Regions from separate parts of the Actinomadura monticuli genome, predicted to be linked through region 2. Evidence: riboswitches for the same ligand, from Rfam matches in the RefSeq annotation. Region 2 holds a riboswitch; the other holds the start of a gene.
The links. Region 2 has a riboswitch for S-adenosylmethionine ahead of SM611_RS05120 (aminotransferase class V-fold PLP-dependent enzyme). Riboswitches for the same ligand answer to the same signal wherever they lie in the genome.
Positions count from the first base shown of each region.

Region 1 (6,137 bases), on a different contig from region 2:
CCTGCGACGGAATCCCGTCAGAACCTCTCACCGGTGTGTCGCCGCACTCCACCCTGCGTGCCCGTCCACCGCCATCCGCGGAACCCGCGCACCGGGGCGAGGCAGGTTTCCGGGGTGGACACACACATCGGCCGCTCCGGACTCGCGTTCGTCGGGAGCGGCCGATGGGCTTGTTCTTGGGACTACCACCCTGGTGAAACCGAACTATTCGCGGATGCTCGGCGGGCTGCTACTGGGCGCCCATCTGGGCGGCGGTGGCACCCTCGACCTCGTCCTGCTCCGAGCCCTCGACCTCGTTGACGACGGTGTTGCCCTTGCCGCCCTTGAGGCTGGTGTTGATGTCGTCGACCTTGACCGACCCGTTCCCGACCTTCGGCGAGGCGTAGGGCGAGCCCGTCACGCTGCTGAAGTTCAGGTTGCCCGGGCCGGACTCGCCGACGAGCGTGTGGCCGTTGTGCCCGATGTTCGAGTGCTTCACCCACTGGGCGAACTTGACCTTGCCGTGGTGCCCGTCCTTGCCGTTCGCGACTCGCTGGTTGCTCTGCTGCGGAGCGGCCTCCTCCTGCTGCGCCGCCTCCTGCTGCGGAGCGGCTTCCTGCTGCGGAGCGGCTTCCTGCTGCGGAGCGGCTTCCTGCTGCGGAGCGGCCTGCTGCTGAGCCTCCTGCTGCTGGGCGGCCTCCTGCTGCGGAGCAGCCTCCTGCTGAGCGGCCTCCTGCTGCTGCGGAGCCTGCTGCTGCGCCTCCAGCGTGTTCTGCTGGACGCCCTCAGCGGACGCCTGCTCGGCCATGCCCTGCTCGGCGGCCTCCGCGGCCTCGCCCTGCTCGGCGGCCTCGGCGGTCTCGCCCTGCTCCGCGGCCTCGGCGGTCGCGGAGCTCTCGGCGGCGTCGGCGCCCTCGCCGGCGTCCTGCTCCGAGCCCTCGACCTCGTTGGCGACGGTGTTGCCCTTGCCGCCCTTGAGGCTGGTGTTGATGTCGTCGACCTTGATCGACTCGTTCCCGACCTTCGGCGAGGCGTGCGGCGAGCCGGTGACACTGCTGAAGTTCAGGTTACCCGGTCCGCTTTCGCTGACATAGGTAGGCCCGTAATGCCCGATGTTCGCCTTGTCGACGGCATAGATGTGAATGTCCGCCATCGCAGAAGGAGCCGCCAGTACGGCGGCTCCCATCGCGATGCCGGTGACCGTCACAGCTCGCGCGATTCGATTCATGCCCTTCCTTCCTGTGTGAACTGCCGGGACCCGACTGGGCACCCACGCCTCACTCTTCCAGGACAGAACTGACTGCAAACCAAAGAGCGGCGATAGGGCTCTACAAGATCAGGGCAGCGAATCGCATATTCACGTAATGGGATCGAGCGCTCTTTGCGGGTGACCAACAACATTTACGGACATTGGCATCCCGGGTGCACGATGCTTGAGCCCTGAGGTTCGGGGGTCGCCGTGGGACGGTCCACAGCCGGCCCGCAGTCACCGCCGAGCGGCTTTACCGACGGACGTCCAGTCGCCGAGGACGCCTGCGCCGAGCCGGAGCGCGGCCATGCCCGGCCGCGTCGGCGAGGATCACCGCCAGCCGGGGAGGGACGTTCTGAGCTGCGCGGACAGTCAGGAGGTCGAACATGTGGAGCCATGCCGGGCAACCGGCGAGGATGCGGAGGCCACCGAAGACGAGCCGCGCTGCGGCCGTCAGGGCCTCCGTGAATGGGAAGCCCGCCGACGACGATAACCGGCCCCACAAAACCGTCACCCGGCGGCGGAATCCTACAAAGCCCGGGTTTGGTCGGCTAGGGCGTCTACCACCTGCGCCACCGCTTCGACCAGGGCGTTGCCTTCCGGGTCACCGAAGACCGCCCACACTTCCCGGTCTTCCTCCTCGACGCCGGTGACGCCGGTGACGGCTGTCAGCGCTTCGGCGATGCGGCAGCGCAGTTCGGATTCGAGAGGTTCCGCGCGGGCGAATTCCATGACCGCGACGCCGACGCTCCACCACGGCCCGTCGCGATGCTTGGAGGCCGATACGCCGCGCAGTTCTGGCTCGTCCGTCTCACGCACCCACTCTTCCGCTATCCCCGAGTCGAGTGGACGAATCTGCCGGATGCCATCGCTCACACAAGGGAGGCTATTACCGGACGACCGTGAATTCCACCGGATCAGGCCGTTGCCTCCTCGGGGCAGACCTGAGGTGGATGGGGGGCGGGACGGCCACCGGACACCATGGCGTCATGTCATCGCGCGGACGGAAAGTGAGCCCTTTCTGGCGGGTCGCCGGAGGGCCGCTCGCGGTCGGCATATCGTGCCTGGTGGCGGCGGCGCTGGTCCTTCGGCTGCAGAGCCCGCCGCCGCCCAACTGCGACTTCAGTTGCGCGATGTCGAGCATCGGGTGGCCGGACTATCTGGCATTGATGCTGGTCGTCTGCGGGCTCGTGGCCTTCTGCGTGTTCGCCTTGATCTGCGTGGTGTTCTGGGTGACGGCGGTCGTCGATTCCCTTCGCGGCCGGTGACGCCACCAGGCTGTTCGGGCCGGGCTATCCGGGGAGAAGCGCGCGGGTGGCGGCCAGGCGTTCGCGGTGGTCGTCGATCCAGCCCTCGGCGACCTCGATGGTGAGTTCCACGGTCACGAGGTAGGCGTGGGAGTCGACCACGGCTACGGTCACGTGGTTGCCGTCCGTTTCGAGGTGGACCTCGGGGGCGCGCTGCCCTTCCCGCCATGACGCCGCGTCGGCGCCCTTGGCCAGGGAGTCGAGGACGTCCTCCCATTCCGCGAGGTCCGCGGAGGTCAGGCGGGTCTTGATGCCGCCGCTGACGAAATAGCTGCCGATCTCGATGACGCCGTTCAGGCCGCGATCGTCCTGGCCCGTGATGCGGAGGACGGCGCTGTTCCCGAGGTCGTCGGCGAGATGGATCGGTTCGACCGTGTCGTGCTCTGTCACCGCGCCATCGTAGGGCCGCCGGCCGGCCCGCGGGCCGGGGGGCGATCACCGGGCCCGGTCCCGGTGCAGTTCCGGGACCGGGCGGGTGGGTGTCAGCCGCCGGCCACCGCGGGGATGATGGAGATCTGGGCGCCGTCGGGGGTCGGGGTGTCGAGGCCGTCGGCGAACCGGACGTCCTCGTCGCCGACGTAGACGTTCACGAAGCGGCGGATCTTGCCGGCGTCGTCCAGGATGCGGGCGGAGATCCCGGAGTAGCTGGCCTCCAGGTCGGCGACGACGGCGCGCAGGGTCGTGCCCTCGGCCTTCACCTCGGACTCGCCGCCGGTGTAGGTCCGCAGGATCGTCGGGATGCGCACGGAAACGCTCATGGTGCTCCTTTTCTCAGGCGAGGCCGGCGGCGCGGAACGCCTCCAGGGAGGGGGCGATGTTCGCGGACGGCGCGACGACCGGGGCGACGGCGTCCAGCGTCTTCAGTCCGTCCCCCGAGTTGATGATCACGGTCTCGGCGGACGGGTCGAGGGTCCCGGCGTCGATCAGCTTGCGGAGCGTCGCGACGGTGACGCCGCCGGCGGTCTCGCCGAAGATGCCCTCGGTGCGGGCGAGGAGGCGGATGCCCTCGACGACCTCGGTGTCGGTGACGTCCTCGACGGCGCCGTTGGTGCGGCGGGCGACGTCCAGGACGTAGGGGCCGTCGGCGGGGTTGCCGATGGCGAGGGACTTGGCGATCGTGTCGGGCTTCACCGGGCGGACCACGTCGTGGCCGGCCTTGAACGCGGCGGAGACGGGGTCGCAGCCGGCGGCCTGGGCGCCGAACACGCGGTACGGCTTGTCCTCGACCAGGCCCAGCTTGATCAGCTCCTGGAACGCCTTGTCGATCTTGGTGAGCTGGGAGCCGGACGCGACGGGGACGACGATCTGGTCGGGCAGCCGCCAGCCGAGCTGCTCGGCGATCTCGTAGCCGAGCGTCTTGGAGCCCTCGGCGTAGTAGGGCCGGACGTTGACGTTGACGAACGCCCAGTCGTCCTGCTCGCCGGCGATCTCGGACGCGAGCCGGTTGACGTCGTCGTAGTTGCCGTCGACCGTCACGAACGTCCCGCCGTACACGGCCGTCGTGATGATCTTCTGCGATTCGAGGTCGGACGGGACGAACACCGCGCTGCGGATCCCGGCGCGGGCCGCCGCGGCGGCGACGGCGTTGGCGAGGTTGCCGGTGGACGGGCAGGCCAGCACCTTGAAGCCCAGCTCGCGGGCGGCGGCGAGCGCGACGGCGACGACGCGGTCCTTGAAGGAGTGGGTCGGGTTGCCGCTGTCGTCCTTCACCCACAGGCTCTGCAGGCCGAGGCTCTCCGCGAGGTTGTCGGCGCGGACGAGGCGGGTCAGGCCGGGCTCGGTGTTGGGCGTGTCCGCCACGTTGGACGGGACGGGCAGCAGCCCGCGGTAGCGCCAGATGTTGCGCGGCCCGGCCTCGATGGCGGCCCGGGTGACGCCCTGGAAGTCGTAGGAGATCTCCAGGGGGCCGAAACACTCCTCGCAGGCGTAGAAGGGCCCGAGGTCGCGGGTGGATCCGCATTCGCGGCAGACGAGCGCGGTCGCGGGTCCGAGGTCTGTGGCAGGCGTGAGTGCCATGAGGGCGAGGCCTTTCTCCCCATCTTCCCTGCGCCACCTTGGTCGCAGGCCGGAGTTGGCACCATCTCCCGGCCGGCCTCGCAGGATCGCGAGCGCGCCATAGCCGGGTGGTTGCCGGGGCTTCGCAGGGCCGGTCCCTCCACCCCTCTGGATGAGCGGTATTCAGTTGTCGAACCACGAGTGGTTTGAACTCGTATGCGTGACTTTACATGAACTGACCGGATGCCAGGCAGCCGCGTCCACCGAGTGAGACGGTACCCGGAGTGGTCTTGATCACGCGGGCGACTCCTTCCGGACGACGCGCTGGGTCGGGTCGAGGAACACGTGCCGGACGATCGGGAGCCGCTCCCGGAGCCGCCGGTCGATGTCCCCGGCGACGTCCTCGGCCTGGTCGGCGCTGATGTCGTCGGAGAAGTGGACCTTGGCGGCGACGAGCAGCTGCTCGGGGCCGAAGTGCATGGTGAGCAGCTCGTCCACGCCGGTCACTCCGGGGGATCGGAGGATCTCCGCGCGGATCTCGCGCTGCGCGGCGGGCTCGGCGGCGCGCCCGATCAGCAGCACCGTGCTCTCCCGGCCGATGAGGAAGGCGAGGCCGACCAGCAGCAGGCCGATGAGGACGGACGCGAGCCCGTCCCAGAAGTCCGACCCGGTGATCTGCCGCAGCACGAGCCCGCCGGCGGCGAGCGCGAGGCCGATCATCGCGGCGCTGTCCTCGAACAGCGCGGTCTTGAACGTCAGGTCGGGCGACCGGCGGACGTGCTCGACGAGGTCGTGCCCGGATTCGCGGGTCTCCTGCCGCGCCTGGTAGAAGGCGCGGATCCAGGACGCCCCCTCCAGCACCGCGCTGAGGGCGAGGACGGCGTAGGCGAGCCAGACCGCCGTCCCGGTGCCGCCGTGGCCGGTCATGGTCAGGATGCCCTCGAAGATCGAGAACCCGGCGCCCGCGACGAAGATGCCGAAGGCGGCGAGCAGCGACCAGACGTACCGCTCGTTGCCGTAGCCGAAGGGGTGGCGGCGGTCGGGGGGACGTTCGCTGCGCCGGAGCGAGGCGAACAGGAAGCTCTGGTTGAGGGTGTCGGCGATCGAGTGGGCGCTCTCGGCCAGCATCGCGCTGGAACCCGCCAGCAAGCCCGCGATCAGTTTCGTGATGGCGAGGATGAGGTTCGCCGCTCCCGCGACGAGCACGGTTTTCCTCGTCTCGGACCTGCTCATGGCGATCGGGTTACCCGACGCGCCTCCGGCTAACCGGCCGGATCCGGCCGGTTAGCCGGAGGCGGGGCCCTGCCGGAACGCGGTCGTGGCGGAAACCACGCGGGTCACTGTAGAGCGCCCCGGTCACAACTGAGACCCTGCCGGTATGAGCCAAGTGCTGGTGGCGTCCAACCGTGGCCCGGTGTCGTTCTCGCTGTCGGACGGCGGCGAGCTCACCATGCGGCGCGGTGGGGGCGGGCTGGTGTCGGGCCTGGCCGCCGTCACGGGCGCCCCACGCGACCCTGGGCCGCCCCGTCCTCCGGAGCCCGCGGTCGCCTCTTCGCCGTCCGGATCCGACCCGGACGTGCTGTGGGTGTGCGCGAGCCTCGGGGAGG
Region 1 is NZ_JAXCEI010000001.1:292,964-299,100, forward strand. Features, by position in the region: gene SM611_RS01385 (hypothetical protein) at 230-1,207, opposite strand; gene SM611_RS01390 (hypothetical protein) at 1,757-2,104, opposite strand; gene SM611_RS01395 (hypothetical protein) at 2,239-2,496, shown strand; gene SM611_RS01400 (DUF5959 family protein) at 2,521-2,925, opposite strand; gene SM611_RS01405 (MoaD/ThiS family protein) at 3,018-3,293, opposite strand; gene thrC (threonine synthase) at 3,307-4,551, opposite strand; SAM riboswitch class I at 4,568-4,709, opposite strand; gene SM611_RS01415 (cation diffusion facilitator family transporter) at 4,825-5,763, opposite strand; gene SM611_RS01420 (alpha,alpha-trehalose-phosphate synthase (UDP-forming)) at 5,909-6,137, shown strand, end outside.
Region 1: it holds a riboswitch for S-adenosylmethionine, as region 2 does, so the genes downstream of both, thrC (threonine synthase) here and SM611_RS05120 (aminotransferase class V-fold PLP-dependent enzyme) in region 2, are expected to answer to the same signal.

Region 2 (6,137 bases):
GCCGTTCCACCGGCCGTCGCCGTGCGCGGCGGTGGCGTAGCCCAGTTCCGCGACCTCGCCGGACGGGAACGCGTCCGCGCGGCACTTGATCTCCTGCAGGCAGACGACGTCCGGTTTCGTCTCGTCCAGCCAGGAGAGAAGGCGCGGGAGCCGGGCCTTCACCGAGTTGACGTTCCACGTCGCGAGGCGCATTCCCCCAGCCTGCCATCCGCGGGGCCCCACCCACCCCGGGCCCGGGGATATCCTGACTGCTTCTCCCGTCCCCGCCCGGACGGCACCGCGATCCGCGCGTGACCGGTAGATTGCGGGTCGGCCTCCTTTACAGGGTTTTCACGCTGTGCTTAGCCCGGCCCTGGAAGGGTGGTCACGTTCGCGATGTCGTCTAGCCCGGAGCAAGTGAGGAACCATGTCCGAGGATGACAAGCCCCGGGGCAAGCCGGTGGTCAAGGCGAAGGCGAAGATCCCGAACGCCCAGAGCATCCGCAGCCCCGAGTTCACCCCGCACGGCATCAGCGCCGGGCGCGGCAGCGGGCTGAACCGGCCGTCCGCCCCGTCCGCGCTGACCGCCAAGCAGGCGCGCAAGCGGCGGCTGATGATGATCGCCGGGATCGTGGTGGCGGCGCTGGCGATCTCCGGCGGCGTCGCGTGGTGGGTCACCCGCCCCGGCCCGGAGCTCGAGGTGACCGGCAAGTTCGCGGCCGAGCCGAAGGTCGAGATCCCCACCAAGCTCGCGCCGGTGACGGCGCTGAAGGTGACCACCCCGATCAAGGGCACCGGACGCGCGATCGCCGACGGCGACACCGCCTACGTCTCCTTCGCCACCTACAAGTGGTCCAAGGACAAGGACGACGAGAACTCGCGCGTCAAGAGCACGAGCGCGAAGGTCAGCTCGACCTGGGAGCAGCAGTCCCAGCAGCCGAGCGGCCCGCGGCCCCTCGTCATCGGCAAGAGCGGCCTGAAGGAGATCGACAAGAACCTCGTCGGCCGGACGGCCGGCAGCCGCCTCGTCCTGCAGCTCCCGCCGTCCAAGGACCTCAGCCAGCTGAGCCCGCAGCAGATCACCGACAAGGACGCGGTGGTCTTCATCATGGACATCCAGGCCGTCGTCCCGAAGGACGCGAAGCCCGAGGGCGCCGTGCAGAAGCTGGACGACAAGAACCTGCCCAAGGTCGAGGACAAGGGCGCCAAGGAGCCCAAGGTCACGATCCCCGACGTCGGCGCGCCGGACAAGCTGCAGGTCAAGACGCTCGTCGAGGGCACCGGCCCGGCGCTGGCCAAGGGCGACGACGCCGTCGTGAACTACGTCGGCAAGATCTGGAAGAGCGGCGACAAGTTCGACTCCAGCTTCGACGGCGGGCAGCCGGCGAACTTCCCGATCGGCACCGGGGCGACCATCCCCGGCTTCGACAAGGGCCTGACGGGCGCCAAGGTCGGCAGCCGCGTCCTGCTCGTCCTGCCGCCCGCGGAGGGCTACGGCAAGGAGGGCAGCCCGCCCAAGATCAAGGGCACCGACACCCTGGTGTTCGTCGTGGACATCCTCGCCAGGATCCAGAAGTGAGCCGGGCGCGGCCCGGCCGCGCGGGCGGGATCGCCTGAGGGACGGCGTGCGAGCGGCGGGGCATCCGATCGGGGCCCCGCCGTTCGGCGTTCGCGGAGAAGATCTGATATTGCGGCGTCCGTCACGACAACCGGCGGGACGGATTGCCCGTCCTCCTATCGGGAAGCCATGCGGTTGCGCATTGGGCGGCCGACGCACGGATCCCCTCAGGTATGGTCGGTAACGCATTAATCACGGGGGGCTTGTGAGCGACAGCGAAAAGGTCCCGGAGGGCGACGCGCCCGCCGGGCCCGCCGAGGTGGACCGCAACGACACCGAGGCCGGGGAGCCCGCCGGCGCGGAGGGCACGGTCACCGGCACGCTGACCGAGGACGCCGGAGAAGCGAGCCGGGGGGCCGCGGAAACCGTCCAGGACACCGAATTCCCGGATGCGGACGACAAATCACGGAACGGCGATAAGGACGGCGAATCCCCCGCCTCTGCCGAGGATGCGGGCGAATCACGCGCTTCCGAAACGGTGCAGGACGAACCGGGCGTTCTCGCGGACGGAACGCCGTCCGCGGACGCGGAAACGCCGTCCGAGGGTGTTGAAGCACCGGCCAACGGTCATATCAAGACCATGCCCGCCGCCTCGTCCAAGCACGGAGATCCGCCGCCGCCCGGAAGCGGCGGCGGGACAGGCGGCAACGGTGGCGGCGGCGGGAAGCGGCGCAGCCGCAGGTCGCGGTTCCTGCGCCGGACGCTGTTCACGCTGCTCGGCCTGATCGGGTTCTGCATCGCCGCGTTCGGCCTGGCCTACCTGTTCACGCCCGTCCCGTCCCCGCAGGAGAAGGCGATCGCCCAGGGCCCCACGTTCTACTACTCCGACGGCAAGACGCAGATCGCGAAGACCGGCATCAACCGGGACGCGGTCAAGCTCGGCCAGATCCCGGAGAGCACCCGCAACGCGGTCATCGCCGCAGAGAACGGCAGCTTCTACGACGACCCGGGCGTCTCGGTGCAGGGCACGACGCGGGCGTTCTGGTCGACGGTGACCGGGCAGCAGTTGCAGGGCGGGTCGACGATCACGCAGCAGATGGTCCGCAACTACTACGGCGGCATCGGCAAGGAACGCTCGATCACCCGCAAGCTCAAAGAGATCATGGTCGCGCTGAAGGTCGACCGGGAGAAGCCCAAGGACTGGATCCTGGAGCAGTACCTCAACACGATCTACTTCGGCCGCAACGCCTACGGGGTGCAGGCCGCCGCGCACGCCTACTACGACAAGGACGTCTCGGACCTGACGCCCGCCGAGGGCGCCTACCTCGCCGCGGCGATCCAGCAGCCGAGCAACTTCGCCGACCCGAGCGGCGCCCTGCGCGCCCCGGCCGAGCAGCGGTGGCGGGCCGTGCTCGGCAACATGGTGCGGGACGGCTACCTGACGTCCGCCGACGCCGCGGCGCTGGAGTTCCCCGCGCCGGACAAGCAGAAGATCACCGACGTCCTCAAGGGCCAGAAGGGCTACATGGTCAACGTGGCCAAGAAGGAGCTCACCGAGCGCCGCGGCTACAGCGAGGACGAGATCAACCGCAGCGGGCTGAAGATCACCACGACGTTCGACAAGCGGCTGATGGACGCGATGAAGCAGGCCGTCACGCAGAACGCGCCGGACGGGATGAGCAAGAAGATCCGCACCGGGGCCGTGTCGGTCGACCCGTCCACCGGCCAGGTGCTCGCCTTCTACGGCGGGCGCGGCTACCTGGACGAGGCGCTGAGCAGCGCGTTCGGCGACTGGGCGCAGGCCGGCTCCGGGTTCAAGCCGATCGCGCTCGCCGCCGCGCTGCAGGACGGCCGGTCGCTCACCACCACTTACGACGGCAGCTCGCCGCAGACGTTCGCCGGGTCGTCCATCCACAACGACAGCAACGAGAGCTTCGGGTCGGTGAACCTCGTCACCGCCACCCAGCACTCGATCAACACCGCCTACGTCAACCTCGGCCGGGACGTCGGCAACGAGAAGATCGCGAAGATGGCCGAGAAGATGGGCATCCCCGCGGCGCAGATGAACGAGGACCAGCGGAACGCCGCCACGTTCCCGCTGGGCATCGTGTCGCTGCATCCCGTCCAGCAGGCGGGCGTGTACGCGACGTTCGCGGCCGAGGGCGTGCACAAGGCGCCGTTCGTGGTGAAGTCCGTCACCGACAACGAGGACCACAAGCGCACGTTCACCGAGAAGGGGACCCGGGCGCTGAGCGCGCAGAACGCGCGGGACGCGACCTACGCGATGCAGAAGGTCGTCGAAGGCGGCACCGGGACCAACGCCCAGCTTCCTGACGGCCGCGACGTCGCGGGCAAGACCGGCACGACCGACAAGGGCAAGGCGATCTGGTTCAACGGGTTCATCCCGCAGATGGCGACGTCGGTCGCGATGTTCCGCAGCGACGGCAAGCCGCTGAACATCCCCGGCTACGGGGCGTACGGCGGGCAGCTGCCGGCGCAGATCTGGCGGGCCTACATGTCGGACGCCGTCAACATCAAGGACTACGAGCCCAAGTCGTTCGGCTCGCCGTCGATGCGGCCGGGCGGCGGCTACGAACGGCCGACGGGCCCGACCACGCCGGGCCGGACGGAACCGCCGCGCACGACCGGTCCGTCCGAACCGCCGCCGACCACCGAAGAACCCGAGATCCCGACGCCGCCGACCGACCTGCCGACCGTCATCCCGACCCAGCCCGGAGGAGGCGGTGACGGAGGCGGTGACGGTGGCGGCGGTGGAGACGGGGGCGGTCCCGGCCCCGGTGACGGCGGCGGCGGCCGGATCGGCTCGACCGGCTGACGCGCGGCCCCCCGCCCGGCCGGGCGGGGGCTAGTCGCAGGCCTCGCCGATCGTGGCCGGCGTCTCCTGCATCACGGTGTCGAGCTGGGAGACGTCGCCGGTGCCGACGGCGGGGGCGGCGGCGCGCAGCTTGCCCGCCTCCGCCTTGAGCGCCTTCTTCAGGTCGCCGTCGTCGGCCTTCTTCGCCTGCGCGTCCAGGCGTCCGGCGAGCTGCTCGGTCGCCTGCCGCCACTGCGCGGGCTCGGCCGCCGGAATGCCCTTGACCTGGGTGATGTACTGCTGGAACGCCTTCTTCGTGTCGGCGCACACCTGGCCGGAGTTGCCGCTCAGCACCCCGCATCCGCCGAGGGCGCCGAGCACCACCACGCCTCCGGCCAGCGCCCGAACCACCCCGTACCGCATCGCGCCCTCCCGCTTGATCCCCGACCGCACCCGCCTATACTTCCGCATGAGGTCATGAGCGCCAGCGTCAAGCCCCGGCTTGCTGGCCGGCAACCCTTCGTCCGCGATGGGGTGCCCCGGGTGAGGACCTGGCCGGACGCCGCACCGCGTTCCGGCAAGCGCGGATCCCGACCGTCGTTCCGGGGTCCCTGACCCGGAAGGTCCCGGTATGCCCATGCTGCTCGCCCGCTCCCCCATCGCCACCCCTGCTGTGACGCGTCCCGAGGGGGTCCGGGTTCGCCGGATTCCGCGCGTGATCGGAGCGGACGTCCCGGTGCCGCTGCGGGACGGCCGCCACGTCCCCTACGCCAACTTCGACTACGCCGCCAGCGCGCCCTGCCTGGAGGCGGTGCACGAGGCCGTCACCCGCGCGCTGCCGTACTACAGCAGCGTCCACCGGGGGGCGGGCTACGCGTCCCAGGTCACGACCGGCGCGTACGAGGAGGCGCGCGAGACGGTCCGCTCGTTCGTCGGGGCGTGGCGGCGCGCGGCCGTCGTGTTCACGCGCAACACGACCGACTCGATGAACCTGCTGGCACGCGCCGTACCCGCCGGGACGAGCGTCGTCGTGTTCGAGACCGAGCACCACGCATCGCTGCTGCCGTGGAGGCGGGCCGTGCGGCTGCCCGCGCCCGCCACCCCGGCCGAGGCGGTCTCCGCCGCCGACCGCGCGCTGGCCGCCTGCCCGATCGGGTCGCGGCTGCTGGTCGTGACCGCCGCGTCCAACGTCACCGGCGAGCTGTGGCCCGTCGAGGAGCTGGCGCGGGTCGCGCACCGGCACGGCGCCCGCATCGCGGTGGACGCGGCGCAGCTCGTCCCGCACCGTCCGCTCGACATGACCGCGCTCGGCCTCGACTACGTCGCGTTCTCCGGGCACAAGCTGTACGCGCCGTTCGGCGCCGGCGTGCTCGCCGGGCGCGCCGACTGGCTGCGCGCCGCCGAGCCCTACCTGAAGGGCGGCGGCGCCAGCGCGTCGGTCGGCGCGACGACCCGGTGGGCGGCCTCCGCCGAGCAGCGGCACGAGGCGGGGTCGCCGAACGTCCTCGGCGCCGTCGCGCTGGCCGCCGCGTGCGACGCGCTCTCCCCCGTCTGGGACGATCTGGCCGTCCGGGAGGAGGCCCTCGTCGGACGGCTCCGCGCGGGGCTCGCCGCGCTGCCGCACGTCCGCGAGCTGTCGCTGTGGGGCGGCCGGGCGCCGCGCGTCGGGATCGTGTCGTTCACCGTGGACGGCTGGAACGCGCGCGACGTGGCGCTTACCCTGTCGGAGGAGCACGGCATCGGCGTCCGGGACGGGCGGTTCTGCGCCCACCCGTTCGTCCGGCA
Region 2 is NZ_JAXCEI010000002.1:347,423-353,559, forward strand. Features, by position in the region: gene SM611_RS05100 (exodeoxyribonuclease III) at 1-192, opposite strand, end outside; gene SM611_RS05105 (FKBP-type peptidyl-prolyl cis-trans isomerase) at 407-1,558, shown strand; gene SM611_RS05110 (transglycosylase domain-containing protein) at 1,803-4,373, shown strand; gene SM611_RS05115 (DUF8711 family protein) at 4,404-4,823, opposite strand; SAM riboswitch class IV at 4,826-4,942, shown strand; gene SM611_RS05120 (aminotransferase class V-fold PLP-dependent enzyme) at 4,984-6,137, shown strand, end outside.